Regions from separate parts of the Pseudomonas sp. Os17 genome, predicted to be linked through region 2. Evidence: riboswitches for the same ligand, from Rfam matches in the RefSeq annotation. Region 2 holds a riboswitch; each other region holds the start of a gene.

Region 1 (9,700 bases), 1.8 Mb from region 2:
GGTGGCCAGCTGACCATCAAGGCGCCCAACGCCAAGGTGCCGATGGTCAACGCCGACAGCCCGATCAACGAGCGCATCAACTACTACCTGCAAACCGAGATCAACCCGGGGCTGGCCAGTCACGGCGGCCAGGTCAGCCTGATCGACGTGGTGGACGACGGCATCGCCGTGCTGCAATTCGGTGGCGGTTGCCAGGGCTGCGGCCAGGCCGACGTGACCTTGAAGGAAGGCATCGAGCGCACCCTGCTCGAGCGCATCCCCGAGCTCAAGGGCGTACGTGATGTCACCGACCACACGCAGAAAGAAAACGCCTACTACTAAGGCGTTCGCTGCGAACAAAAAAACGGCGCCCCGTGAGCGCCGTTTTTTTATGCCCGCAAACCAGCTCCTCCCGAAATAAGCCTTCGTAGGAGCCGGCTTGCCGGCGAAAGGGCCCTCAAGCCTTGTGCCAATGCCGAGATCGCCTTTGCTGGCAAGCCAGTTCCCGCAAAGGGGTCAGGGGCGATAGAGATGCGCGTGTCCGGCGCGGTACAGCGATGACTCGCTGAACACGTCCGTGGCCAGCACCCGGCCCACCAGAATCAGCGCCGTGCGCCGGAAGCCCTTGGCCGCAACCTTCTCGGCAATGTCCGTCAGGGTGCCCAGGACCCAGTCCTGGTCCGGCCAGGTGGCCCGGTGTACCACGGCAATCGGGCAGTCGGCGCCGTAATGGGGCAGCAGCTCGGTGACTATCTTCTCCAGGTGGTTGACCCCCAGGTGAATCGCCATGGTGGCGCCATGGGCCGCGAGGCTGGCGAAGTCTTCACCGGCGGGCATGGCGGTCTTGTCCGCATAGCGGGTCAGGATCACGCTCTGGGACACATCCGGCAGGGTCAATTCGGCCCCCAGCAAGGCGGCGCAGGCGGCAGTGGCGGTGACGCCGGGGACGATCTCGTAGGGAATGCCCAGCTCCCGCAGGCAGCGAATCTGTTCGCCGATGGCGCCGTACAGGCTCGGGTCGCCGGAATGCACCCGGGCCACATCCTGGCCCTGGTCGTGCGCGTGCCTGATGGCCTCGATGATCTGTTCCAGGTGCAGTTCGGCACTGTTGATCACCCGGTCCGCGCTGTGACCTTCGAGGACGGCCGCGGGCACCAGCGAGCCGGCGTAGATGATCACCGGGCAGCGATGGATCAGGCGCTGGCCCTTGACGGTAATCAGCTCCGGGTCGCCGGGGCCGGCACCGATGAAATAGACAGTCATGGCTGTCTCCTGTGAAAAAAGGGCGGGAACAGGGTCGCAGATGAACGATGTTCATGTTCGCGACGGGGAATTGTCGGCCAGTCTACCGGCTGGCGGCCAATGCCAGGGTGGCCTGGGCGTATTTCTGGCGGGGGATCAACAGCCGGGCCGGGCCGGGGTGCAACTGTTCGGCCAGGGCCAGGGCGGCGCTTTCGGCAACGCCGTAGCAGCCGCTGTGTTCAAAGGCGATCTGCGAGCGGTGGCTCAGGCGCGAGGCGAAAGGCGCCAGTTGACTGCTGCTGAAGCAGGTCAGCGGCAGGGCCAGTTGATCCGCCAGTTGCAGCAGGCCGGGCTCGCTGCGCTTCAAGTCGATGCTGGCCAGGGCCAGGAGTTGCCCGCTCTCCAGGCCGTGGGCTTGCAGCACCTGCTCAAGCAGGGCGCGCAGCGTGGTCACCGGGCAGCCCTTCTGGCACCCCAGGCCGACCACCAGGGCCGGCGCCGCGCGCCTTTCGATCATGCCGGGTACAGGTCCGCGTTCTTGCGCCGGAACAGCCAGGCGCTGATCAGGCCCAGGGCCAGCCAGAAGGCGGCATTGGTCAGCTGCGAGGCAATCTTGAACTGTGCTTCCAGGGCTTCTGGCGCCAGCATCGAGTGCACTTCAGGTTGGGGCGCGCCGATCACGTGGGGCACGGCGATAATCGCCACGCCCAGCAGTTTCAGCAGCCAGTGGCCGGCGAACGCGATCAGGGCAAGGCCCACGGCAGTAGAAGCGGCAGCGCCGATCCACCACACCTGGCGCTGCACCAGGTCGGCGGCTGCGGTTCCCGGCAATTCCGGAGGCAGGCCCAGAGTGGGGGCCAGGCAGAAGGTCGTATACCCGGCCAGACCCCAGAGCAGGCCTTGCGAGGCACGGTTGGGCGCGCGCAGGGTGTAGAGCCCGGCCAGCATCAGGGCGAAGCCGACCGCCACTACCAGGTTGCCGCCGGTGGTGGACAGGGTGCGCTGCCAGCCGTCTTCCGGCTCCCAGGCCTCGGCATCGTGGCTGTGCGCGGCCATGGCGCCGGCGGCGTGTTCATGAGTTTGGGCGGCCGGGGCCTGTTCATAGGTTTCCGCCTGCAGGATCAGCGGAGCGACCCACAAGCTTTGCAGCAGGGTCAGCAGCAGGGCCGCCAGCAGCCCGGTGAACCCTGCGGTTTGCGCAATACGCTTGATCATGTCGGCAGGTCTCAGTGGCAAGGGAAGGCGGCGCTGTGACGGGTGTCGTGGGCGGCGTTGTGCACCGCTTCGATATGGGAGAAACCGGCGAAATACACCAGGCAGGCGCCCAGCAGCGACGCGCCGATGGCGGCCACCAGGCGCTGGCTCAGGGTGGAGGTGCTGCTGGCGGAATGGCTGGTGCTGCTGATGATCGACATGGCGCTTCCCTTTGGAGTGTCGGCGGGGGAGGAGCGCAGGAAAACCCCGCGTGAGGAGCACGCAGGGTTTGCAACAGCGCCCGCCCACCGCGGGTTTGTTATGTGTGTGTTGCGGGCCGGTCTCCGGGCTCGCGAGGGGCAGGGGGCGACTGATGTCGTACCGTGCCGGCAAGTGTCACCTTCCCATGCCATGGCACAGTGGATCTGACACTTCGCTCGCTTACCGTTGCGGGGGCAGCACCGGACTGGTCACGGCTTTTTAGTTAAGCACGTGATTCACCGGTTTCCCGTTTCACCCTGTGAAGGGCACCCGTAACAAGGCGCGTAGCAAATCATGGGCGGGGTGATGCCGTCAATTGCGCGAGGCGCTGCATTGCCGATTGACCGTCCCCCGCGCTCTGCGTAGCCTTGCGCGTTCGAGGTTCTTCGGCCAGCGGTCGAAGCTAAGAAGGGAACGCGGTCGATGCCGCGGCTGCCCCCGCAACTGTGAAGGGTTTCGTTTCTGCAAGGCCACTGCCTGCGCGTCCAGAACGCCGGCGGGAAGGCGCAGCAACCGCCGGTCCGACGACTGGCAAGCCCTCAGCCAGGAGACCTGCCTCGATCCCAGATTCTCACTACAACCGGGCGGGGTGATCCGGTGGCGAAATCTCCGCGCGCCTCTGCGCTGTGGCTCTCGTCCCGTATGCCCGCCACCTTTGCCAAGGGGCATCCGATGAAAACACTGGCCAAACTTCCCGTCACCATCGTCACCGGCTTCCTTGGCTCGGGTAAGACCACCTTGCTGCGGCACATGCTGGACAACGCCCAGGGCCGGCGCATCGCGGTGATCGTCAACGAGTTCGGCGAGCTGGGCATCGACGGTGAAATCCTCAAGCAATGCGCCATCGGGTGCACTGAAGAAGAGGCCAGCGGCCGGGTCTACGAGCTGGCCAACGGCTGCCTGTGCTGCACCGTGCAGGAAGAGTTCTTCCCGGTGATGCGCGAACTGGTGGCGCGCCGTGGCGACCTGGACCACATCCTCATCGAAACCTCCGGCCTGGCCCTGCCCAAGCCCCTGGTCCAGGCCTTCCAGTGGCCGGAAATCCGCAGCGCCTGCACCGTCGACGCGGTGATCACCGTGGTCGACAGCCCGGCCGTGGCCGCCGGCACCTTCGCCGCGTTCCCCGACCAAGTGGACGCCCAGCGCAAGCTCGACCCCAACCTGGACCACGAATCGCCGCTGCACGAGCTGTTCGCCGACCAGCTGTCCAGCGCCGACCTGGTGATCCTCAACAAGACCGACCTGATCGACCCCGCAGACCTGGCCAAGGTGCGCCTGGAAGTGGCCGAAGAACTGCCGCCGGCGGTGAAAGTCATCGAAGCCAGCAGCGGCCGCCTGCCGCTGGATGTGCTGCTGGGCCTGGGCGCCGGTTCCGAGGAACACATCGACAGCCGTCACAGCCACCACGACCATCACCACGACGGCGATGACGATCACGACGACCACGATCACGACGCTTTCGACTCCATCTCCATCGAACTGCCCCAGGCCGACGAAAGCCTGCTGCTGGACGCCCTGACCCAGCTGGTGGTCAAGCACGGCATCCTGCGGGTCAAGGGCTTCGCCGCGATCCCCAACAAGCCGATGCGCCTGCTGATCCAGGGCGTGGGCACCCGCTTCGACAAGCACTTCGACCGCAAGTGGGGCGCTGACGAAGCCCGCACCACGCGCCTGGTACTGATCGGCCAGGAGCTGGACGCCGCCCAACTCGAAGCGCAACTGCGCGCCGCCCTCAGCGTGTAAGCCATGCACCTGCTCAGGACCCAGCCCGGCGGTTTCGTGTCGGATGACAACATTGCCGACCTTGGACAAACCCCCGCCGAGCTGGTGATCCTGTGCAGCGGCGACTCCAGCCTGGCGCTGCTGGCGGATGCCGCCGAGCAGTTGCCCGTGGATTACCCCAGCTTTCGCCTGGCCAACCCGATGCAGGTGCAGAACCACGCTTCGGTGGACCTGTATGTCGACCAGGTGCTGCGCCACGCCAAGGTGATCCTGATCTCCCTGCACGGCGGCATCGGCTACTGGCGCTACGGCGTCGAGCGGCTGGTGGAGCTGTCCCAGCGCGGGGTGCAACTGATCCTGGTGCCGGGGGACGACCGCCCGGACCCGGAACTCAGCGACCTGAGCACCTTGGGCCCCGTCGAGCGCGACCGCCTGTGGCAGTTCCTGCGCCAGGGCGGGCGGGACAACGCGCTGAATTTCTACCGTTGCCTGGCCAGCGGCCTGCTGGGGCGCGACTATCCCTGGAGCGAACCGCAGACCCTGCCACGCACGGCGATCTATCACCCGCACAAGAGCCAGGCCGCCCTCAGCGACTGGCAGGCCGATTGGCAGCCTGGTCAAGCGGTGGCGGCGCTGCTGTTCTACCGCTCCCACCTGCAGGCGGCCAACACCGGATTTATCGACCTGTTCTGCCAGCGTTTGCTGGCGGCGGGCCTCAACCCCTTGCCAATAGCGGTGGCCAGCCTCAAGGAGCCCGGCTGCCTGAGCCAGGTGGAAGACTGGCTGGATGAAACCGCGGCCGGGGTGATCCTCAACACCACCGGCTTTGCCCAGTCCAGCCCCGAGGCGCCGCACTTGCGGCCGTTCCGCCGCAATATCCCGGTGATCCAGGCCATCTGCGCCCAGGACAACGAGCCGGGCTGGCGCGACAGCGAGCAGGGCCTGGGCCCGCGGGACCTGGCCATGCACATCGCCTTGCCGGAACTGGACGGACGCATCATCAGCCGGCCCATCAGCTTCAAGGACCTGGCCTGGCGCAGCGAGCGCAGCCAGTCGGACGTGGTGTGCTACCGCGGCCAGCCCGAACGCATGGATTTTGTCGCCGAGCTGGCCCGGCGCTGGGTCGAACTGGGGCGCCTGGACAACGGCCACAAGCGCATTGCCCTGGTGCTGGCCAACTACCCGACCCGGGACGGGCGCATCGGCAACGGCGTCGGCCTGGACACCCCGGCGGCGGCGCTGAACATCCTCAAGGCCCTGCACGCCGAAGGCTATCCGCTGCCGGCCGAGTTGCCCGCCAGCGGCACCGAGTTGATCCAGCAGTTGCTGGGCGGGGTCAGCAACGACCTGGACAGCCTCGACCAGCGTCCGTGCCTGCAAAGCCTGGCCCTGGAGGACTACGCGGCAATGTTCCAGGCCTTGCCGCCTGCCAATCGCGAGGCGGTGCTGCAACGCTGGGGCGCACCCCAGCAGGACCCGATGTTCCGCAACGGGCGGATGATGATCGCCGGCCTGCGCTTTGGCCTGACCTTTGTCGGCATCCAGCCGGCCCGGGGTTACCAGGTGGACCCCAGCGCGGTCTACCACGACCCGGACCTGGTGCCGCCCCACGGCTACCTGGCGTTCTACTTCTGGCTGCGCCAGGCCTACGGCGCCCATGCGCTGATCCACGTCGGCAAGCACGGCAACCTGGAGTGGCTGCCGGGCAAGGGCGTCGGCCTGTCGGAGAACTGCTGGCCGGACGCGCTGCTGGGGCCACTGCCGAACATCTACCCGTTCATCGTCAACGACCCGGGGGAGGGCGCCCAGGCCAAGCGCCGGACCCAGGCGGTGATCATCGACCACCTGATGCCGCCGCTGACCCGCGCCGAAACCTACGGCCCGCTGCGCAACCTGGAACTGCTGGCGGACGAATACTACGAAGCCCAGCTGCTGGACCCACGTCGTGCCCGCGAGCTGCAGCGAGACATCCTGCAGCTGGTGCGCGAAACCCATATCGACCGCGAGCTGCAACTGGAGGGCGCGCTCGACAGCGACGCCGACGCCGCCATCTGGCTGCCGCGGCTGGACACCTACCTGTGCGACCTCAAGGAGTCGCAGATCCGCGATGGCCTGCACGTGTTCGGCGAATCCCCCGAGGGCCGCTTGCGCCTCGACACCCTGCTGGCCTTGCTGCGCATTCCCCGGGGCGATGGCAAGGGCGCCCACGCCAGTCTGTTGCGGGCCCTGGCCAAGGCCTTCGGCCTGGGCTTCGATCCGCTGGACTGTGCCCTGGCCGAACCCTGGACCGGACGCCGGCCGCAGCCGTTGCGGCAGATCAGCGATGGGCTCTGGCGCACCGCCGGCGATACGCGCGAGCGCCTGGAGCTGTATGCCGCCGAGTTGATCGAGGCGGCGCTCCAGGGCCCGCTGGCGCAGCTGGATGAACCCGGCTGGGAGCCGGTGCAGAGCATTATCGATGGCCTGCGCGAGGTGGTCGCGCCGCGCCTGGACGCCTGCGGCCCGGCGGAAATGCGCGGCCTGCTGGAGGCCCTGAGCGGGCGTTTCGTTCCCGCCGGGCCCAGCGGCGCGCCCAGCCGCGGGCGTCTGGACGTGCTGCCCACCGGGCGCAACTTCTATTCGGTGGACGTGCGCAACCTGCCCACCACCACCGCCTGGCGCATCGGTTTTCAGTCGGCGAACCTGATTCTCGAACGCCACCTGCAGGACCACGGCGACCACCTGCTGCACCTGGGCCTGTCGGTCTGGGGCACCGCCACCATGCGCACCGGCGGTGACGACATCGCCCAGGCCATGGCCCTGATGGGGGTGCGCCCGGTGTGGGCCACCGGCAGCCAGCGAGTCGACGATTTCGAGATCCTGCCCCTGAGCCTGCTGGACCGGCCGCGGGTCGACGTGACCCTGCGGGTGTCCGGGTTCTTCCGCGACGCCTTCGCCAACCTGATCCGCCTGTTCGACGCAGCGGTACAGGCGGTGGCGGCCCTCGACGAGCCTGAGGACATGAACCCGCTGGCGGCCAGGGTTCGCGCCGAGCGCGCAGCCTTGATCGCCTCCGGCCTGGACCAGGACAGCGCGGCGCGTCAGGCCGGCTGGCGGATCTTCGGCGCCAAGCCCGGGGCCTACGGCGCCGGGGTCCAGGGCGCCATCGACGGTCGCCTGTGGCAGAGCCGCGAAGACCTGGCCGAGGTCTACCTGAACTGGGGCGGCTACGCCTATGGCGGCCAGGATGAAGGCACCGCCGCCCGCGAGCAGTTCGCCACCCGCCTGGGGCAAGTGCAGGCGGTGCTGCAGAACCAGGACAACCGCGAGCACGACCTGCTGGATTCCAACGACTACTACCAGTTCCAGGGCGGCATGCTGGCGGCGGTGGAAAGCCTCAGCGGGGCCAAGGCCGCCAGCTATCACGGCGACCACAGCCAGCCGGACCTGCCGAAGATCCGCACCCTCAAGGAAGAGCTGAACCGGGTGATCCGCTCCCGGGCGGCCAATCCGAAGTGGATCGAAGGGGTCAAGCGCCATGGCTACAAGGGCGCCTTCGAAATGGCCGCGACCCTGGACAACCTGTTCGCCTTCGACGCCACCACCGAGCTGATCGACGATCACCAGTACGCCTTGCTGGCGGACGCCTACCTGCTGGACGACTCGACCCGTGAGTTCGTCCGCCAGCATAATCCCCACGCCTTGCGCGACATGACCGAGCGCCTTCTGGAAGCCCAGCAGCGCGGCCTGTGGCAAGAGCCCGGCGAGTACCGCGAGGCCCTGGAGCACCTGTTGCTGGATATTGAAGAAGATTCCTGAGGCGGCGAGTGCTGCGCACTCGATCGCGAGCAAGCTCGCTCCTACAACGGCAATGCGATGCCTGTAGGAGCGAGCTTGCTCGCGAAAGCGTCCTCCTGGACACCACCGACCCGACCCAAGCGAGCCCCCGACATGAGCGACACCCCCCATTTTCCGCTGTCCGCCGTGGTCGGCGCCGAAGCGCTGAAACTGGCCCTGTGCCTGACCGCCATCGACCCGAAGATCGGCGGCGTGCTGATCGAGGGCCCCCGTGGCATGGCCAAGTCGACCCTGGCCCGGGGCCTGGCCGATCTCTTGGCCAGCGGCCAGTTCGTCACCTTGCCCCTGGGCGCCAGCGAAGAGCGCCTGGTGGGCACCCTGGACCTGGACGCCGCCCTGGGCGAAGGCCGCGCGCAGTTTTCCCCCGGCGTGCTGGCCAAGGCCGACGGTGGCGTGCTCTACGTCGATGAAGTCAACCTGCTGCCCGATCACCTGGTGGACCTGCTGCTGGACGTGGCCGCCAGCGGCACCAACCTGATCGAGCGCGACGGCATTTCTCACCGCCATTCGGCGAAGTTCGTGCTGATTGGCACCATGAACCCGGAAGAGGGCGAACTGCGCCCGCAACTGCTGGACCGCTTCGGCCTCAACGTCGCCTTGAGCGGCCAGCCGGCCCCCGAAGAACGCGGGCAGATCATCCGCCGCCGCCTGGATTTCGACAGCGATCCTTTGGGCTTCTGCGCCCAGTGGGCCCCGGCCCAGGCCGCATTGCGCGAGCGTTGCCAGCAGGCGCGGGCGGCCCTGGCCGGCATCCCGCTGGACGACCAGGCCCTGGCGCTGATCACCGAGCGCTGCTTTGCCGCTGCCGTGGACGGCCTGCGCGCCGACCTGGTCTGGCTGCGCGCGGCCCGCGCCCACGCGGCCTGGCGCGGTGCTCCGGCGATTGCCGAGGAAGATATCGACGCCGTGGCCGAGTTCGCCTTGCGCCACCGGCGGCGGGAGACTGCGCCCAGCGCGCCGGCATCGGGGCCAAGCCCCCAGGCACTGGCATCCACCAACGCCAACCCCAGCGAAGGCCAGGGCCAATGGGGCGAAATGCCGGCCCAGGCCTTGCCCACCGGCGCCCGTCGAGAAGTGCCCAGCTGGCCAAAAAAGCCCTAGGCATCCGCCCCCAGAGTGACCGGGGGGCGGATGCCAAGCCCCGGGCGGGGCATCTGGATCAAGGTCGGCACGGCGCCAGTCGCACCGCCGGCAGCGGCGCGATCAACTGGCTCGGCACCTTGCTCAAGGGCCGGCCACGGCTGCGTGAAGACCTGCTGTTTCGCCTGCGCAGCCGCTCGCCCCATGAGCTGTGGCTGGTGATCGTCGACGCCTCGGCCTCGACCCGTCGTCACAGCGCCCTGAGCGACGCCAAGGGCCTGCTGGCGCAACTGTTCGACGACGCCTACCGCCGGCGCGCGCGCCTGGCCCTGCTCACCGCCAGCGGCCGCGCGCCGAACTGGCAGGTCCAGGGCCTGAAAGCCTC
Region 2 (9,700 bases):
GACATCCTCGCCACCGCCGGCTTTGCCACGCCCTTCTACAGCCTGCGCAACCGCCCCTTCATCAGCAGCTCGCGAGAGCTGAACATCGAACACGCCGTGCCGACCCTGTCGCTGTGCCAGGACCTCAGTGAACAGACCCTGCTGCGCAGCTTCCATGTCGATCCGGCGCTGGCGGGCACGCCCCAGGCGCAACTGACCTCCCGCGCGCGCCTGCTGTTCATCGCCGCGCATCCCTGGCGCTTTGCCGACAGTTGCATCAGCGAGATCGTCGGCTACAGCGACGCCGCCGGCCAATCGCCCTTCTGGGCAGCGGTGGGCCAACACTTCTTCGACCTGCCCTATGTCGAGGCCGAACGCCTGTGCGCCTTGCAGGGCCGCGGCTTTCTCGCCGAACTCATGCCCCAGTACCCGCTGTACATCCCGATGCTGCCGCAGCCGGCCCAGGACTGCATCGGACGCATTCACCCAGCAGCCCGGGAGGCCTGCGACATCCTCGTCGACGAAGGCTTCGCGCCCACCCAGTACGTCGACCTGTTCGATGCCGGCCCGACCCTGCAGGCCCGCAACAACCAGCTACGCTCGATCATTCAGAGCCGGGTCGCGGTCAGTTACCTGAGCCCGCAGAGCGGCCAGGGCCGCTACTGGCTGCTGAGCAACGACCGGCTGCAGGGCTTTCGCGCGATTGTCGTGCCCCTCGACGAAGCCCCAGGCGACGTGGTCGGCCTGGATCACTCGATGTTCCAGGCCCTGCAATTGACACCGGGCGAGCCGGTGCGCGGGGTGGCGTTATGAGCCGACCCCGGTTTTACCGCTGCCCCCGGCAGCGCCAAGGAGCGGTGCCATGATCGTCCGTCCGGTGCGCGTCAGCGATCTGCAAGCGCTGCTGAAGCTGCTGCAGGGCAGCTGTCGCGAGTTGAACAACCTCTCCACCGATCCCGAGCGCCTGGCTCATCGGCTGCGCTGGGCCCAGCGCACCTTCGCCAACCAGGTGGAACGGGCCGATGCCGACTACCTGTTCGTGCTCGAGGACGACGACCAGCAAGTGATCGGCGTCTGTGCCCTGAGCGGCGCCATCGGCCTGCGCGAGCCCAGCTACAACTATCGGCTGGGCATCACCCGCGGCCGCGCCCCGGAGCTGGGCATCGACAAAGAGATTCCGACCCTGTTCCTGTGCAACGAGATGACCGGGCAATCCCTGCTCTGCTCGCTGTACCTGCGCCACGACCAGCGCCAGGGCTACACCGGGCGCCTGCTGTCCACCGCGCGCCTGCTGTTCGTCGCCGAATACCCGCAGCTGTTCGGCGACAAACTGGTGGCCGAGCTGCGGGGCCAGCTCGACAGCCAGGGCCGTTCGCCGTTCTGGGACAGCCTGGGGCGGCACTTCTTCAAGATGGACTTCCAGCAGGCCAATCGCCTGTCCAGCCAGGGCGGCAAGTCCTTCATCTCCGAACTCATGCCGCGCCAGCCGCTGTACACCTGCCTGCTCAGCCCCGACGCCCAGGCCGCCATCGGCCAGGCCCACCACAGCACCGAACAGGCGGTGAGCATCCTGCGGGACGAAGGCTTCAACCATCAGGGCTGCATCGACATCTTCGACGGCGGGCCGCTGATCGAGGCCGAGGTGACGAAGATCCGCAGCGTGCGTGAAAGCCAGACCCTGCCCCTGCTGGTGGGCACTCCGGACGCGCAGGCGCCGATGTGGCTGATCCACAACCGGCGCCTGGAGAACTGCCGCATCACCGCCGCTCCCGGGCGTCTGGTGTCCGGTTGCCTGCTGGTGGACCGCCTGACCGCCAAGCGCCTGCAATTGCAGCCCGGCGACACCGTCAGGGCGGTGCAAGCTGCAAGCTCCAAGCGGCAAGCTCCAAGCAACAGCTTCTAGATCGCAGCTTTTATCTTGCAGCTTGCCGCTTGGAGCTCGCCGCTTTGCTGCGTAACATGCCGTCCAGTTTCAGGTGCCTCATGCCGCCGTGCATGAGGTGAAACGGGAAACCGGTGCGCCCCTTCAGGGCTAGTCCGGTGCTGCCCCCGCAACGGTAAGCGAGTGCTGCATTCAACACGCCACTGTACCCAAGGTATGGGAAGGCGAATGCCGCCACACTCGTCAGCCCGGAGACCGGCCTGAAACCTGTGTTTGGCAATCCTGCGGTGGGCGGGCATGGGCCGGTAAGGTCGCGTGCCCGTGGCCGATACCTTCTCCTGCGTGCTTCCCGAAGACACTTTCGAGAAGACCAAAAATGACAACACCTGACACCTTCCGCGTGCGCCCCTTGGCCACGCGTCGCCGCACGCCATGCGGCGCCTTGCTCGGCTGCCTGTTCAGCCCCCTGCTGCTGGCGGACGACACGCCGCTGACACTGGAGCCGCAGTCGATTTCTGCCCCTTCGGTGGAGTCCACCGCCGTGGCTGAAATGGCCCGCTACGGCAGCAAGCTGGAGATCATCGATCGCCAGCAGATCGAACGCGCCGGCCCCAGCAGCGACATCACCCGGGTCCTGCAGATGTACGTGCCCGGGCTATACGTGGCGCCCAAGAATGGCCCGTTCGACTACGGCACCTATTCCCTGCTGGGGGGGCGCAACGACGACACCCTGATCCTGCTGGACGGCGTGCGCCTGAACAACCGCCTGTACGGCGGCCTGTACTTGGACACCCTGCCGGCCAACGCCATCGAGCGCATCGAGGTGCTCAAGGGCGGCCAGAGCCTGCTGTTCGGCACCCAGGCGGTGTCCGGGGTGATCAACATCGTCACCCGCAGCCCGCAGACCCGCGACGTCTCCGGCGAGGTCAACCTGGGCCTGGACAGCTTCATGGGCAGAAGCGGCGATGCCCGCGCCGAACGCATCGTCAGCAACGGCCTGGGCGACCTGGGCCTCTTGGCCTATGTCAGCCACAACGTCTCCGACGGCTACCAGCCATTTCGCAACAGCGCCTACAGCCCCAGCACCCGGGACAAGAAACGCGGCTATGAAGTGACCACCTTCGGCGCCAAGGCGATCCAGGGCTTTGCCGACGACTCGCGGCTGGAGCTGTTCTACCAGTACAGCGACGCCAACCTGGATTTCGCCCGCCCGCTGAACAACAAGAAGACCACCAACGACCGCATCCAGCAGATCGCCACCGCGACCTTCGAGCAGCGCCTGGACCAGCGCTTCAGCTACTTCGTCAAAGGCCACGTCAACGACTGGGACACCCGCTACACCCGCATCAACAGCACCACCAGCGGCGCCACCCAGGTGATCAACCACAACGACTACTGGGGCTTCACCGACTGGGGTCTGCAGGCCGAGGGCAAGGCCGAACTGGACGGCGGCCATGTGCTGGTGTTCGGCAGCGACAACCAGTGGTTCAAGGGCCAGGACGACGTGCTCAAGATCGACGACAACAGCGCCCAGGCCAACGCCCTCTACGCCCAGTTGCGCCCGGTCGTGGCAGCCCTGCCCGACTGGCACCCGAGCATCGGCGTGCGGCACGAGAAGATCAGCGGCGGCGAAAGCGCCACGGTGGGCATGCTCACCTCGCTGTATGACCTCTCACCCCACTGGCAACTGCGCGGCCAGTTCGGCAGTGCCTTCAAGCTGCCCAACGCCGAGCAACTGTTCGCCAATGAGGAGGATGAAAAGGGCAACCGCCAGCTCAAGCCGGAAAAGAGCGTGAATGCCGAGCTGGGCCTGGACTACAAGGGCAGCCTGCTGGCCGGCGACTTCAACGCCAGCGGCACGCTGTTCCAGCGCAAGATCGACGACCTGATCGCCCTCGACGGCATCGACTGGGTCAATGGCGACGGACGGATCAAGGTCCGCGGCATCGAGGTCGATGGGCGCTGGCAGTTCAGCCCGCAATGGACCCTCTCGGCGGACATGACCCGCAACCTGGTTCAGTCGCGCAACGGCGTGACCCTGAGCAACATCCCCGGCTTCTTTGCCCGCTCGCGGCTGGGCTTCGAGTCCCTGGACCGTATGTGGGGCGTGGGCGGGGCAATCCGCTACATCGGCCAGATCGACAGCCCTAAGCAGATCGACTACGGCCACTACTCGGTGGTCGACGCCGATGCCTATCGCTACCTCGACCCGGCCCAGCAGCATCGCCTGAGCCTGCTGGTGGAAAACCTCTTCGACCGCGACTACAGCACCAGCATCGCCAGCAACAACCCGCGGGTGGATAACCTGGGGCGCCCCTTGACCACCGAGCTGCGCTACACCTACCGCTTCTGAGGACGACGACCATGCACAAGGATTATCAACGCGTGCTGTTCGTCGGCCCCGGCCTGAACAGCGGGGCCCTGGGCGAGGCGTTTCGCCGCGAGCTTGCGCTGCTGCGGGGCATTGACGCCGGCACCCGGGTGATCGACACCCTGGACGGCTTCGACAGCCTCTGGGCCGCCATTGACGAGCCCTTGCACGAGAACGGCGCGGCGCTGCTGGTGGTGGACCTGGAGCCCAGCTCCGACAGCGCCTACCTGGATTGGCTGCGCGACGAACTGGGGCGCCTGGCCCGCGCCCACCCGCAAGCGCCGCAACTGTGGGTCACCGCCCAGGCCCTGGGCCGCCGCGGCCTGGACGCGGCCCTGGCCTGCGCCAGCATCGACCAGCGCGAGCGCCATCTGCCCTGCGACAAGGTCAACGCGGTGCCCAGCGACCCGGACTGGTCGCGGGTGCCGCCCCATGCCCGCCAGGTGTTCCTCTGCACCGGCCCGCGCTGCGTGCGGCGCGGCGCCCTGGCGTTATGGAAAACCCTGCGCCGAGAACTGCTGCGCCTGGAGCACATGGAGACACCCGGTGGCGTGCTGCTGACCCGTACCGCCTGCCAGTTCCCCTGCAACCTGGGGCCAGTGTTGACGGTGCACCCGGATGGCTGCTGGTACCGGGTCGCCGATGACGCCCAGGTGCTGCGCCTGGTGCAGGAACACCTACTGGCAGGCGCGCCGGTGGCGGACCTGCTGATTCCCTCGCCTTACGCAGGCGCGACAGATGCCTAGAACGACCACCATCGCCCCGCTGCTCGGCCTCCTGCTCGGTCTGGCCGGCACGCCAGCCCTGGCGACCCCCTATGAAAACTGCGGCCAGCGCTGGGAGATCGCCGCGCCGCCCCAACGCATCGTCGCCCTCAACCAGCACAGCGCCGACCTGCTGCTGGCCCTGGGCGCCGGGCCGTCGCTGATCGGCGTGGCCTACCTGGACGACGATGCCGGCGCCGACGGGCACTACCACGGCATACCGGTGATCGCCCGGCAATATCCCTCGGCAGAGGTGCTCTACAGCCTCAAGCCCGACCTGGTGGTGGGCGGCTTTGCCTCGGCGTTCCCCGAGTCCTTCAGTTCCCGGCAGCGCCTGGGTGCTATCGGCGTGGCCAGCTACCTGCTGGAGTCGGCCTGCGCCGGGCACAACGAGGACTACTTCGGGCATATCCGTCACGACCTGCTGACCCTGGGCCGGCTGTTGCGCCAGGACGCCCGGGCCGCGCAACTGATCGCCGAGCAGCAGGCCGACCTCGATGCGGCGGCGGCCCTGTATCAGGGGCGCGACAGGCCTGCGGTGTTCTACCTCGACAGCGAGGTCAACGGCCTGGCCAGCCAGGGGCGGCGCGGTTTTGTCGGGGTATTGCTGCAGGCCGCCGGCGCGCGCAACAGCTTCGCTGCCATCGACCGCCCGCGCCTGACGGTCGACAGCGAAACCCTGCTGAGCAACGACCCGGACGTGCTGCTCCTGGCGGACGCCCTGTGGTCACCGGCCACGCGCAAACGCCAGCTGCTGCAGCGTGACCCGGTGCTGTCGCGGCTGCGGGCGGTGCGCGAGGACCGGCTGATCGACATCCCCTTCAGCCAACTGGTGCCGGGCATCGCCAGCGGCCGCAGCGCCCTGGAGCTGGCCCGGCGCCTGCACCCCGCCCCGTAGGCGCCGGCTTGCCGGCGAAGCGAGCACCGCCAACCCCGCGACGCGCCACCCGACGCCTTCGCGGGCAAGCCCGCTCCAACAAGCCGGCTTGCCGGCGAACGGAACAGCGCCAATCACACGGCTTACCTGCCGACGCTTTCGCCGGCAAGCCCGACAAGAGGCAGGTATTACAGAGGATTCAACACCCTGCGCGATGGCTGTTCCGGCCGATGGCAGTTGACGTTGTTGCGACCGCCGCTCTTGGCCACGTACAAGGCCTGATCGGCATCGTTGAGCCAGTCCATGGCTTCGCCATGCCCGGGACTGAAGGCCGCCAGGCCAATGCTCAGGCTGACCTGCAAGGCCGGGCTCTGTTCATCCCCCAGGCTCGCAAAACGTCCGCGCAAGGCCTCCATCCGTTCGGCGGCCTGCTCCAGGGGCACATCCGGGAGGATCACGCAGAACTCATCGCCGCCATAACGCCCGGCCTGATCGCTGGCCCGCAGGTTCTGCCTGAGAATCTTGCTCAACTGGCGCAGCACCCCATCCCCGGCCACATGGCCGTAGGTGTCGTTGATGGCCTTGAAGTGATCGATGTCAATCAGGGCGATGGCGCCGCCGCGCCCCTGGCGCGTGCAGCGCTGGAACTCGATTTCCAGCTGGTCCTTCCAGGCCCCGTGATTGAGCAGCCCGGTCAGGCTGTCGGTGCGACTCAGGGCCAGCAGCTCGCGCTTGTGCCGCCCCAGGGTGGCCGCCTGGCGGTAGCAGATGTAACCCAGGGTCATGGGGTACAGGGTCAGCATCGGCAGACAGGCGTACAGCTGCAGCGGCGTGGTCTGGGCGACGAAGGACAGGCCGAACAGCCACAGGCCCAGGCCAACGCCCAGGGCCTGGGCCAGGCTGCCGGCGAGAAAGAAGCGCACCCCGCCCAGGGCGATGTTGTTCATCGCCATCATCCCCAGGGTGGTGGCCAGCGGCAGCGGATTGAAGTGCATGGCCGCGACCCAGAACCCGCCGAGCAAGGAGTCCACCAGCAGGTTGCGGTACTCGGCGCGAAACGGCACCCGCGACCAGCGCGCCCACTGATAGGCCAGGTGCGGCCAGACCAAGGCGTTGCACAGCATCAGCCCCCAGACCCAGGGCGCCGGTTGCAGCGGCCACATCCCGGCGGCCACGCACAGCAAGCCCAGGCTCAGGCCCAGAATCCGCGATTTATACAGCCTCCTGGCCAATGACAGTCCCTTTCCTCTGGTGTACTGCGCAGGGGCCAAGTTGCCTCCGTCCAGCGATGGGAAAGATGCGCGAGCGATAGCGGCGGGATCGACCGGTGCAAGTCTAGACACACGGTTTCAAAACGCCATCAGTGTACACAGCCTGCCCGCTCCGGTCGGGCCCGCTGAGCGGGAATCTGCCAGCCCGCCCCGACAGGCGCTGCGAGCCAGCGGCCCCATGCATTCGTTTGCAGAATGAAGTTCAGAGGAAACTTCGTTTGTCAGCCCCGGCACCGGCCAGCAGAATCGAGGCCGATCCGTACCTCTCTCGCTTCGATATCCACTGCCACGGGAACCCTGTCCATGAGCAACCAGCGCTTCGTCAGTCCTGACCTGATCCGCCAGGGATTTTCCCGGGCGATGTCGGATATGTACCGCGAGGAGGTGCCGCTCTACGGCGCCCTGATGACCCTGGTGGCCCAGGTCAATGCCCAGGTCCTGGAGCAGCAGCCGGCGATCGCCCAACACCTGCAGCGCAGCGGCGAACTGCAGCGCCTGGACCTGGAGCGCCACGGCGCCATCCGCGTCGGCACCGCCGCGGAGCTGGCGACCCTGGCCCGGTTGTTTGCGGTGATGGGCATGCAGCCGGTGGGCTACTACGACCTGACCCCGGCCGGGGTGCCGGTGCATTCCACGGCCTTTCGCGCGGTCCACGAAGAAGCCCTGCAGGTCAGCCCGTTCCGGGTCTTCACCTCGCTGCTGCGCCTGGAACTGATCGACAACCTCGAACTGCGAGGCTTTGCCCAACAGGTGCTGGCCCAGCGCCAGATCTTCACCCCCAAGGTGCTGGAGCTGATTGAACAGGCCCAGGCCGAAGGCGGACTGGATGAAAACGACGCCCAGCGCTTTATACAGGAAGCCCTGGAAACCTTCCGCTGGCACCACCACGCCACGGTGACCGCCGCCCAGTACGCCAGCCTCAGCGCCCAGCACCGGCTGATCGCCGACGTGGTGGCGTTCAAGGGCCCGCACATCAATCACCTGACCCCACGCACCCTGGACATCGATGAAGTGCAACGGCTGATGCCCGCGCACGGCATCACCCCCAAGGCGGTGATCGAGGGCCCGCCGCGCCGGGACTGCCCGATCCTGCTGCGCCAGACCAGTTTCAAGGCCCTGGAGGAACCCGTGGCCTTCAGCGACCAGACCGACACCCAGGGCAGCCACAGCGCGCGTTTTGGCGAGATCGAACAGCGCGGCGCGGCGCTGACTCCCAAGGGCCGCGAGCTCTACGACCGCCTGCTGAACGCCGCCCGCGACGCCCTTGGCGACTTCCCCAACGAAGCCAACGCCCAGCGCTACAACCAGCTGATGCAAGAGCACTTCAGGGCGTTTCCCGACAGCCACCCGGCCATGCGCGAACAGGGCCTGGCGTACTTTCGCTACTTCGTCAGCGAACCCGGGCTCGCGGCCCGCGCCGAGCCCCAGCGCCCCACCACCCTGCCGGCCCTGCTGGCAGCCGGCCACCTGGGCTTCGAGCCCCTGGTCTATGAGGATTTCCTGCCGGTGAGCGCCGCCGGGATCTTCCAGTCCAACCTGGGTGACGACAGCCAGAGCCACTACGCCGAGCACTCCAACCGCCAGGCCTTTGAAAACGCCCTGGGCCGCGCCACCCTCGACGAGCTGCAGCTGTACGCCCAGACCCAGCAACGCTCCCTGGAGCAGTGCGCCGCCACCCTCGGTCTGCCGACGCTGTAAGCCGCGCCCGGCATCGACCCCGGGGTCGATGCCGCCCTCCTCCCTGCGCGTTCGCCCATGGTCACGGACCCGCCGCGGCGTTATTCTGCCGCCATTTGCGCCCCTCCGGCGGCGCGCCACCACCAGGGATGGACACGGCGAATGAGATTCGCGATCGGCCTGTTTTTATGCGCGGCACTCTGCAATGCACTCACCACCCACGCCGCAGAAACCGTCAACGACATCACCCAGCTCAACCCCATCGTGGTCGATCAGGTGGTGCGCCCCACCACCCTGGAGCAGATCGTCAAGCAGGTGGCCGAGCACCCCGGGCCCATCGCCATCGGCGGCGGGCGCTACAGCATGGGCGGCCAGACCGCCACCGAGCACGCCCTGCAGATCGACATGCGCGGCTTCAACCAAGTGCTCGACTTCTCCAAAGAGCGCAAGGAAATCACCGTGCAGCCGGGCATCACCTGGCGCGCCGTGCAGGACTACATCGACCCCCACGACCTGTCCGTGAGCATCATGCAGAGCTACGCCAACTTCACCGTCGGAGGCGCCCTGAGCGTCAACGCCCATGGCCGCTACATCGGCTACGGCCCGCTGGTGAGCTCGGTGAAAGCCATCAAGCTGGTGCTGGCCGACGGCCAAGTGGTGGACGCCAGCCCGCAGCACAACAGTGAGCTGTTCTACGGCGCCATCGGCGGCTACGGCGGCCTGGGGGTGATCGTCCAAGCCACCCTGCAACTGAGCGACAACGTGCGCCTGCTGCGCAGCGTCGACGAAATGCCCCTCGGCGACTACCGGCGCTACTTCCAGACCCAGATCCACAACAACCCCAAGGTCATCCTGCACAACGCGGTGCTCTACCCCGAC
Region 3 (9,700 bases), 2.6 Mb from region 2:
GTCAGCACCGATCGTGCCCTGCGCCAGGCGGGCCTGCCGTTGTGGGGCAGCAACCGGCCATCGATCCTGGGCTGGTGGTTGAGCGACTCCACCGAAGGTTCGAGTCTGGTCGGCGACGGTCAGGCCAGTGCCGCGCCTTTGCGGCGTGCAGCGCAGCATCGCGGCTTGCCGCTGCGCCTGCCTCTGGGCGATCTGGATGAGCAGATCGTTGCCACGGCGCCCAACCTTGAAGGTGCCGACCCGGCTCCGCTGCGCCAGGCATCGGAGCGTTACGGTGCCGATGCGCTGTTGGCGGTGCATGCCCGTGAAGAAGGGGGGCAGTGGCAGGCCAAGTGGCGTTTGTGGCTGGGCGATCAGAAAGAGCAGGGCACTGTTCAGGGCGCGGATACGGCGGCGCTGGCCGATGGCGTGCTGCTGGCGGTGAGTCAGCGCCTGGCGCCGCGCTTCGTCACGCGGCCTGGAGTCTCCAGCGAACAATTGCTGGAAGTGCAGGGCATGACCCTGGAGCACTACGCGGCGCTGGGGCATCTGTTGGAGCCGTTTGGCGCGCAGATTCAGAGCATCGACGGTGATCGCGTCATCTATCGGGTCAACGGCAGCGCGGAGCAACTGCGGGCGCAGTTGTCCCTGGCCAAGCTGCAGGAAATTCCCGCCGGCGAGGCGCAAGCCCCTGTGCAGGGCGCTGAAGGGGCGGCGCCGGCGGTGGCTGCGCCACAGGCCGCACAATTGCGTTTTCGCTGGTAGCAGATTGGTTTCCTTCTATATAGAAGCTGGAGTGGTTTATGGCTGATACGCGGCGTTGGGTCTGGTTGGGGGGCGTGCTCCTGGTCTGTGGGTTCATCTATCTGTTGCACCCCATCCTCAGTCCGTTCCTGGTGGCGCTATTGCTGGCCTATCTGTTCGACCCGCTGGTGGATCGTCTGGAGGCGTGGGGGCTGTCGCGTACCTGGGGCGTAGTGGCGGTGTTTGCCCTGTTCACGCTGATCATCATGGCGCTGTTGCTGGTGCTGGTGCCGATGCTGGCCAAGCAGTTGCTGCGCCTCTACGAGCTGGCGCCGCAGATGCTTGATTGGGTGCAGCACACCGCTATGCCCTGGGTTCAGGCCCGGTTGGGCCTGGCGGACGGCTTCTGGAAGTTCGACAAGGTCAAGGCTGCGATCAGCGAGCATATGGGCCAGACCACCGACATTGTTGGCGTGGTGCTGAGCCAGGCGACGGCGTCGGGGCTGGCGCTGATCGGTTGGCTGGCCAACCTGGTGCTGATTCCGGTGGTCAGCTTCTATCTGCTGCGGGACTGGGACCTGATGATGGCCAAGATCCGCAGTCTGCTGCCGCGCAATCGCGAAGAGCGGGTGGTGTCCCTGGCGGGAGAGTGCCATGAGGTGCTAGGGGCGTTTGTCCGTGGGCAATTGCTGGTGATGCTGGCCCTGGGAATGATCTACGCGGCGGGACTGATGCTGGTGGGGCTCGAGTTGGGGCTGTTGATCGGCCTGATTGCCGGCTTGGCGGCGATCGTGCCGTACATGGGCTTTGTCATAGGCATTGGTGCTGCGCTGACTGCCGGCCTGTTCCAGTTCGGCGGTGACCTGTACCCCATGATCGGCATCGTTGCCGTGTTCATGGTGGGGCAGGCGCTGGAGGGGATGGTGCTGACGCCGCTGTTGGTGGGCGACCGTATTGGCCTGCATCCGGTGGCGGTGATCTTTGCCATTCTCGCCGGCGGCGAGCTGTTCGGTTTTACCGGGGTACTGCTGGCCTTGCCAGTGGCGGCGGTGATCATGGTGCTGGTGCGGCACGTGCACGATCTGTACAAGGATTCAGACCTCTATAGCGGTGCCGAAGACCCAGATCTGTAGGCCGGTGCGCAACGAGTGGCGACAATGAGTGTTCGCGGGCGTGCGCTGGCAGGCGCTCATTGGCTGTTGCCCGGGCTGTCAAAGTTGGCCCCTGAATGCTGTTTTGCTGACGCAAACCTTTGATTTTGCTTGTGGTCTGCTGCATTGTGCGCTCGGCGTCACGGGTATAAACTTTGCAAACTTTACACAGAGGCCACTAACGGTTCCTTTGGAACTGTTCAGTCAGCATGAAACCGATTCAGCTGCCCCTAGGTGTGCGTCTGCGTGACGACGCCACCTTCATCAACTACTACCCAGGCGCCAATGCCGCTGCACTCGGCTACGTCGAGCGCCTTTGCGAAGCCGACGCCGGCTGGACCGAAAGCCTGATCTATCTCTGGGGCAAGGACGGCGTGGGCCGTACGCACTTGCTGCAGGCGGCCTGTTTGCGTTTTGAACAGTTGGGGGAGCCTGCGGTTTATCTGCCGCTGGCGGAGCTGCTGGATCGCGGTATCGAGATTCTCGACAACCTGGAGCAGTACGAGCTGGTGTGTCTGGATGACCTGCAGGCGGTAGCGGGCAAGGCTGATTGGGAGGAGGCGCTGTTCCATCTGTTCAATCGCTTGCGTGACAGTGGCCGGCGCTTGCTGATTGCCGCTTCGACCTCGCCCCGTGAGTTGCCGGTGAAGCTGGCGGATTTGAAATCCCGCCTGACCCTGGCGCTGATTTTTCAGATGCGCCCGCTCTCCGATGAAGACAAATTGCGTGCCTTGCAACTGCGCGCGTCTCGTCGTGGGCTGCACCTGACCGACGAAGTCGGGCATTTTATTCTGACCCGTGGAACCCGCAGCATGAGTGCTCTGTTCGAGCTGCTCGAGCGTCTTGATCAGGCCTCGTTGCAAGCTCAGCGCAAGCTGACCATCCCCTTTCTGAAAGAGACCCTGGGCTGGTAAAACCAAGGCCTGCAGCCGTTTTCTTGCAGGCCTTCGGCATATTTCAGGCGTCAGAAAACGCGCTTTTGGAAGGGGTTCCAAAGAGCGTCGGACTTAAAATGGGCTTAAAGCCTTAGATGTACGGAAGAAACTCATAAGTCACATTCTGATCGATTGAATTTGCAAATGAGGGCGATAGAAGGCATAGTCGCGTCTTCATTTATTTCAAGCCACGGTCGTGCCCATGCTAAATCGCTTCGCACCCCTCGTGCCTCTCGCACTCGTTACCCTGTTGTTTGGTTGCGCTTCCCACACTCCGGTGTCTCAGCAGCAAACTGCCCAGCAGGCTCAGGTCTCCGTCAAAAATCAGTCTTCCGCTGTTTACCAGGAAGAGCTGGCAACTGAAAAGGAACTGGCAGAGTTCTCTGACAGCAAGCCTTACCAGTTGCCAGTTCTGGCTGACAGCATCCTCGAGCGTGGCATGTCCCTGATCGGTACCCGCTACCGTTTCGGTGGTACCTCGGAAGCCGGCTTCGATTGCAGCGGTTTCATCGGCTATCTGTTTCGCGAAGAGGCGGGCATGAATCTGCCACGCTCCACTCGTGAAATGATCAACGTCAAGGCTCCTCTGGTGGCGCGCAACAACCTCAAGCCGGGTGATTTGCTGTTCTTCAGCACCAACGGTCGCGGGCGCGTCAGTCATGCCGGTATCTACTTGGGCGATGATCAGTTCATCCACTCCAGCAGCCGCCGCAGTGGCGGTGTGCGGGTCGATAGCCTGGGTGACAGCTACTGGAGCAAGACCTTCATCGAAGCCAAGCGGGCTCTCGCCATGGCGCCAACCGTGGTCACCGCACGCAAATAAACAGATAGTTAGTAGGGCGAACTTAAAGTCTTACTTGAAGTTTGGCGCGTAGACGCTAGAATCCTGATCTATTGTTGAAACTAACCGCGTAAGCCCTGCTTACGCGGTTTTGTTTTCAGTACCACGGCAGAGAAAGCCGCATCCCGATCAGGATTGTTCAGCTTATGTCGACCTCGGCCCGATTTGCCCTTATTGCCCTCGCCGCGCTGCTCAGCGCTTGCGCCAGTCGTACTCCGCCACCTGTGCCTGTGGTACGTGCACCGGTTTTCAATTCCTCCCAGGCTTTTTCTCCCGTTGCTGAAGATGTGCTGTTCCGCGCCTTGGGTCTGGTCGGCACGCCTTATCGTTGGGGCGGCAATACTCCGGATTCCGGGTTCGATTGCAGCGGCCTGATTGGCTATGTCTACCGCGATGCCGCGGGTATCTCCCTGCCACGTTCGACCCGGGAAATGATCGGCATGCAGGCGCCGGACGTGGGCAAGAACGCCTTGCAAACCGGTGACCTGATCTTCTTCGCCACCAATGGCGGCTCCCAGGTCAGCCATGCCGGGATCTATGTTGGTGAAGGGCGTTTTGTCCATGCTCCGGCCACCGGCGGTACGGTGAAGCTCGACAGCCTGTCCAAGGCCTACTGGCAGAAAGCCTACCTGAGCGCCAAGCGCGTGCTGCAGCCGGAACACCTGGCGCACAATCCATAATCCACTCTGGTCGAGGTGCTTGTGACTGCGCGTACGCTCAACCTCGACGATGCCCTGTATCAATACCTGCTGGATGTTTCCCTGCGCGAAACGCCGCTGCTGCGACGTCTGCGGGATGAAACCCAGGCCCTGCCCAATGCCCGTTGGCAGGTGGCGCCGGAGCAGGGGCAGTTTCTTGCGCTATTGATCAAGTTGACCGCTGCTCGCCAAGTGCTGGAAGTGGGAACCTTTACCGGCTACAGCGCCTTATGCATGGCGCAGGCCCTTCCCGCAGACGGCTCGTTGATCTGTTGCGACCTGCCCGGCGACTACAACGCTACGGCTCGTCGTTACTGGCAGGAGGCGGGGTTAGCGCAACGCATCGAACTGCGCCTGGCTCCGGCGCTGGACACCCTGGCCGGCCTGGAACTGGCCGGCCGGCTCGAATCTTTCGACCTGATCTTCATCGACGCTGATAAAGCCAACTACCCGGCCTATCTGGAGTCCGCGTTGCGTCTGTTGCGAGTCGGTGGCCTGGCGGTGTTCGACAACACCTTGTGGAGCGGGCGTGTGCTGGAGGTGGAGCCCGCCAGCGAAGATACCCGAGCCATCCAGGCGCTCAATCGGGCCTTGAAGGACGACTCGCGCATCGATCTGTCGCTGCTGCCCCTGGGGGACGGCTTGACCCTGTGCCGCAAGCGCTGAATCAGGGGGCTTTGGCGGCCGATACCCGCCAGATCGTATTGCCGACGTCATCGGCCACCAGCAAGTCGCCTTGCTGATCGATCACAACCCCAACCGGGCGTCCGTAAGCCTTCTCATCGGCGCTGAGAAAGCCGCTGAGCACGTCCACGGGCGGCCCCTGGGGCTTGCCGGCGCTGAAGGGGACGAAGATGACTTTGTAGCCGCTATGGGGCTTGCGGTTCCACGAGCCATGCTGACCGATGAAGGCGCCTTCGGTGAATGGAGCGGGGAGCTTGCTGCCTTGGGCGAAGGTCAGCCCCAGAGAGGCTGTGTGCGGGCCGACGGCGTAGTCCGGGGCGATGGCCTTGCTCACCAGGTCGAGGTTCTGCGGTTTGACCCGGACATCCACATGCTGCCCGTAGTAGCTGAAGGGCCAGCCGTAGAAGGCGCCGTCCTTGACCGAGGTGATGTAGTCCGGCACCAGGTCGCTGCCGATCTCGTCGCGCTCGTTCACCGCGGTCCATAGCGCCCCGCTGACCGGCTCCCAGGCCAAGCCGTTGGGATTGCGCAAGCCGGTGGCGAACAGGCGGTGCTGTCCGCTGTTCCGATCCACCTCCCAGATCGCGGCGCGGCCTTGCTCCTGGTCCAGGCCATTTTCCCCGACGTTGCTGTTGGAGCCGACGGTGACGTAGAGCTTGCTCCCGTCCGGGCTGGCGATGACGTTCTTGGTCCAGTGGTGATTGAGCGTGCCGCCGGGCAGATCGACGACCTTGGTGCCGGCTGCGGTGATCCGGGTGTCGCCGGCCTGGTATGGAAAGCGCAGCAATTTGTCGGTGTCCGCCACATACAGGTCATTGCCGACCAGGGTCATGCCGAACGGCGAGTTCAGGTTGTCCAGGAGCACGCTGCGGGTTTCGGCCACGCCGTCGTGATCCTGATCCCTTAGCAGGGTAATGCGGTTGGCGCTGGGCACCGCAGCGCCGGCGCGGCCCATGATTTTTCCGGCGATCCAGCCGCGAATGCCCCGGCTGTCATCGGGTTTGGGCGGTGCATTGGTTTCCGCCACCAGTACGTCGCCGTTGGGCAGGACATAGAGCCAGCGTGGATGATCGAGGCCTTCGGCGAAGGCATTGACCTGGGTGCCGGCTGCCGCCAATGGCTTGCTGCCCTTGGGCCAGCCAATCGCCGGGGCGATGTTCACCGTGGGGATCAGCGTCGGGTTGGGCTCCGGCAGCTTGGGGGTTGGGCCGGTGCCGTCGGAAACTTGCAGGCTGGAGGTTTCGCCACAGGCCGTAAGGCCGGCGGCGATCGCGATAAGCAAAGCGTGTCGAGACTTGAGCATGCTGATTTCCCTATGAATGCACGGACGTCCTAGTCATAGAGGAGCATAGCCGGCGTATGGTTCCGCCTGATCAGCGGGCTTCCTTGAACAGTGCGGCGACCCCGGGATGGTAGAGGCCGGCCTCGTTGTGCAGCTTGCGATAGGCGTAGGGAAAGTACCAGGCCACCGCGCAGCAGTGTTCCTTTTGCAGTTCGTCGAGCATGTCCTGGAGTTCTTCCGGGGTGGCGCTGTGCTGAGCCTTCTGCGGGCTGACAAACAGGCAGCCGAGCCGCAGGTCGCCGGGGTAGCTGATCTTTCTCGCGTCACCGGCAATGTCGAGCAAGGCCTGGGTCAGGTGCAGGCCGTTGACCTGGGGCCAGCGCTGGGTGGCCTGAATGTAGGCGCGTTCTTCCCGGGTGGCCAGGTACAGATCGGTGCGTGCGTTGCGGGCGCCTTCTTCCTGCTGCTTTTTGCTGGGGCTGTGTTCGAGGCTGACCATCTCCGCCATCCAGGCGGCGGCGGAAAGCAATCCCAGGTTGGCCTGCTCGTCGAACCAGTAAGGGGTTTCGCTGTCGCCACGAACAGCGTTGTAGCGGTCAATGCAATCAAACCAGCGTTCCAGCATCGGGCGCAGGAATTCCAGCTTTGGATTGCTGATGATCATGCCTTGCATCGGGGTCCGTCCTTATTGTTGTCTGGCGGTGGGTGGGTTGAGTTATGGCTATTTGATATCAACTCGCTGAGTGTGGCACAAGATTGGCGCCAGTTTGTTGATGCGGTGCAGTTTTGTGTGCCAAGCGACGCCTGGCTTTAATTGACGCTCCACCCCCAACCCTCTAACCTTCGCGACTTGTTTCAGGTGCTCTGTGGCCGCTGGTCGACAGAGTGAAACAGGGAAGCCGGTCAGGGCCTGTTCCAGCGATGGACATGGCGACGATTCCGGCGCTGCCCCCGCAACGGTAGATGAGTCAAGGCTGCGCCAGATGCCACTGTGTCCACGACATGGGAAGGCGCGCAGTCAGGCAGCAATGCCCCTCATGAGCCCGGAGACCGGCCTGATCCATCCAACGGCATCACGGTGGGCGATGCCAGGCTTGCGCCGTCTATTCCTTTTCCTGCCCGCCGTTCCCCAGCCCCAACGGAGAGCTGCCCCATGAGTGAATCCCCCGATCGTGACGAGCGCCATGTGGCGCGCATGTTGCGCAAGAAAGCCGTGATCGATGAGCGCATCGCCAACTCGCCCAACGAATGTGGCCTGTTGCTGGTGCTGACCGGCAATGGCAAGGGCAAGAGCAGTTCGGCTTTCGGCATGTTGGCGCGGTCCATGGGCCACGGCATGCAGTGCGGCGTGGTGCAGTTCATCAAGGGTCGTAACAGCACCGGCGAAGAGCTGTTCTTCCGGCGTTTTCCGGAGCAGGTGCGCTTTCATGTGATGGGCGAGGGCTTTACCTGGGAAACCCAGGATCGCCAGCGCGATATCGCCGCGGCCGAAGCGGCCTGGGCGGTATCCAGAGAACTGCTGAGCGACCCGGAGATTGGTCTTGTTGTACTCGACGAGCTGAACATCGCCCTCAAGCACGGTTACCTGGATCTGGACCAGGTGCTCAGCGACCTGCAGGCCCGTCCGCCCATGCAGCATGTGGTGGTGACCGGTCGCGGGGCCAAGCCGGAGCTGATCGAACTGGCGGATACCGTCACCGAAATGGGCATGGTCAAGCATGCCTTCCAGGCCGGCATCAAGGCGCAGAAAGGTGTTGAGCTGTGAGTGTGACTTCATGACCGATGTTCGTCATTGCCCGGCGGTATTGATTGCCGCACCGGCTTCCGGCCAGGGCAAGACCACCGTGACCGCCGCCCTGGCTCGCCTGCACCGCAATCAGGGGCGCAAGGTACGGGTGTTCAAATGCGGTCCGGACTTTCTCGACCCGATGATTCTCGAACGCGCCAGCGGCGCTCCGGTGTACCAGCTGGACATGTGGATGGTGGGCGAGCAGGAAAGCCGGCGCTTGCTCTGGGAAGCCGCGGCTGACGCCGACCTGATCCTGATCGAAGGGGTCATGGGGCTGTTCGACGGCACCCCCTCCAGTGCCGATCTGGCACGGCATTTCGGGGTGCCGGTGCTCGCAGTGATCGATGGCACCGCCATGGCCCAGACCTTCGGGGCGCTGGCCCTGGGCTTGGCCCGTTACCAGCCGGACCTGCCGTTCGCCGGGGTGCTGGCCAACCGGGTCGGCACCTTGCGCCACGCGCAGTTGCTCGAAGGCAGCCTCACCGAAGGCTTGCGCTGGTACGGCGCCCTGTCCCGGGAAACCGATATCGAACTGCCCAGCCGGCACCTGGGGCTGGTGCAGGCTCGTGAACTGAACGATCTCGACCTGCGCCTGGATGCCGCCGCCGAGGCGTTGGCCAGCAGCTGCCAGGTGGAGCTGCCGCCTGCGGTGAGTTTTGCCGCGCCAGCGCCAGTGGCCTGCGCGCCCTTGCTGGAGGGGGTGCGCATCGCCGTGGCCCGCGACGAGGCGTTTGCCTTCACCTACGGTGCCAGCCTCGATCTGTTGCGGGCCATGGGGGCGCAGTTGCATTTCTTCTCCCCTATCCATGACACGCAGTTGCCGGAGGCGGACAGCCTGTACCTGCCCGGTGGCTACCCAGAGTTGCACCACCAGGCCCTGGCGCAGAACCGCGCCATGCTCGACGCGATTCGTGCCCACCATGGTGCGGGCAAGCCATTGCTGGCCGAGTGTGGCGGCATGCTGTACCTGCTCGACTCCCTGACCGACGTCGAAGGCCGGTGCGCCGAGCTGCTGGGGCTGCTGCCCGGCGCGGCGGTGATGCAGAAGCGTCTGGCCGCCCTGGCCTTGCAGGCCGTGGAGTTGCCGGAGGGCGGCTTGCGTGGCCATACCTACCATCACTCCCTGACCACGACCGCCCTTGAGCCGATTGCCCGTGGCATCAGTCCCAACGGTGGGCGGGGGGCAGAGGCGGTGTATCGCGACGGGCGGATGACCGCTTCTTACGTGCATTTCTACTTTCCGTCCAATCCGGCAGCGGTAGCGGCGTTGTTCGCTCCATCTCCTGCAGGGAGTGTGAGCGGTGAGTGAGCAGGGATTTTCTGCGGCGGAGCGTGAGGCCGTGTATCGCGCCATCGCCGAACGCCGGGACATGCGGCATTTCGCCGGCGGTAGTGTCGAGCCCGAGTTGCTGCGCCGTTTGCTGGAGGCGGCGCATCAGGCGCCCAGCGTGGGGCTGATGCAGCCCTGGCGTTTTATCCGCATCAGCGATCGCCCGTTGCGCGGGCGTATCCAGCAGTTGGTGGAGGAGGAGCGGGTGCGCACCGCCGAGGCGCTGGGCGAGCGTTCCGATGAGTTCATGCAGCTTAAGGTCGAAGG

Evidence for each region. A riboswitch is a leader RNA that binds a small molecule or an ion and turns the genes downstream of it on or off. The one in region 2 is predicted to bind cobalamin.
Region 1: it holds a riboswitch for cobalamin, as region 2 does, so the genes downstream of both, cobW (cobalamin biosynthesis protein CobW) here and POS17_RS10980 (TonB-dependent receptor plug domain-containing protein) in region 2, are expected to answer to the same signal.
Region 3: it holds a riboswitch for cobalamin, as region 2 does, so the genes downstream of both, cobO (cob(I)yrinic acid a,c-diamide adenosyltransferase) here and POS17_RS10980 (TonB-dependent receptor plug domain-containing protein) in region 2, are expected to answer to the same signal.

The regions. Positions count from the first base shown of each region.
Region 1 covers NZ_AP014627.1:4,266,443-4,276,142, reverse strand. Annotated here, with positions in the region: gene nfuA (Fe-S biogenesis protein NfuA) at 1-321, shown strand, start outside; gene cobM (precorrin-4 C(11)-methyltransferase) at 496-1,242, opposite strand; gene POS17_RS18765 (cobalamin biosynthesis protein) at 1,325-1,738, opposite strand; gene POS17_RS18760 (CbtA family protein) at 1,735-2,436, opposite strand; gene POS17_RS18755 (CbtB domain-containing protein) at 2,448-2,636, opposite strand; cobalamin riboswitch at 2,734-2,965, opposite strand; cobalamin riboswitch at 3,039-3,250, shown strand; gene cobW (cobalamin biosynthesis protein CobW) at 3,349-4,419, shown strand; gene cobN (cobaltochelatase subunit CobN) at 4,423-8,196, shown strand; gene POS17_RS18740 (ATP-binding protein) at 8,329-9,336, shown strand; gene POS17_RS18735 (vWA domain-containing protein) at 9,261-9,700, shown strand, end outside.
Region 2 covers NZ_AP014627.1:2,428,931-2,438,630, reverse strand. Annotated here, with positions in the region: gene POS17_RS10990 (arginine N-succinyltransferase) at 1-792, shown strand, start outside; gene POS17_RS10985 (arginine N-succinyltransferase) at 842-1,882, shown strand; cobalamin riboswitch at 1,937-2,139, shown strand; gene POS17_RS10980 (TonB-dependent receptor plug domain-containing protein) at 2,238-4,214, shown strand; gene POS17_RS10975 ((2Fe-2S) ferredoxin domain-containing protein) at 4,226-4,978, shown strand; gene POS17_RS10970 (ABC transporter substrate-binding protein) at 4,971-5,894, shown strand; gene POS17_RS10965 (diguanylate cyclase) at 6,062-7,144, opposite strand; gene hglS (2-oxoadipate dioxygenase/decarboxylase HglS) at 7,448-8,842, shown strand; gene POS17_RS10955 (FAD-binding oxidoreductase) at 8,984-9,700, shown strand, end outside.
Region 3 covers NZ_AP014627.1:5,076,854-5,086,553, reverse strand. Annotated here, with positions in the region: gene POS17_RS22220 (DUF2066 domain-containing protein) at 1-744, shown strand, start outside; gene POS17_RS22215 (AI-2E family transporter) at 783-1,856, shown strand; gene hda (DnaA regulatory inactivator Hda) at 2,084-2,788, shown strand; gene POS17_RS22205 (C40 family peptidase) at 3,012-3,632, shown strand; gene POS17_RS22200 (C40 family peptidase) at 3,797-4,330, shown strand; gene POS17_RS22195 (class I SAM-dependent methyltransferase) at 4,352-5,014, shown strand; gene POS17_RS22190 (PQQ-dependent sugar dehydrogenase) at 5,016-6,335, opposite strand; gene POS17_RS22185 (hypothetical protein) at 6,406-6,987, opposite strand; cobalamin riboswitch at 7,155-7,387, shown strand; gene cobO (cob(I)yrinic acid a,c-diamide adenosyltransferase) at 7,468-8,079, shown strand; gene POS17_RS22175 (cobyrinate a,c-diamide synthase) at 8,090-9,412, shown strand; gene bluB (5,6-dimethylbenzimidazole synthase) at 9,405-9,700, shown strand, end outside.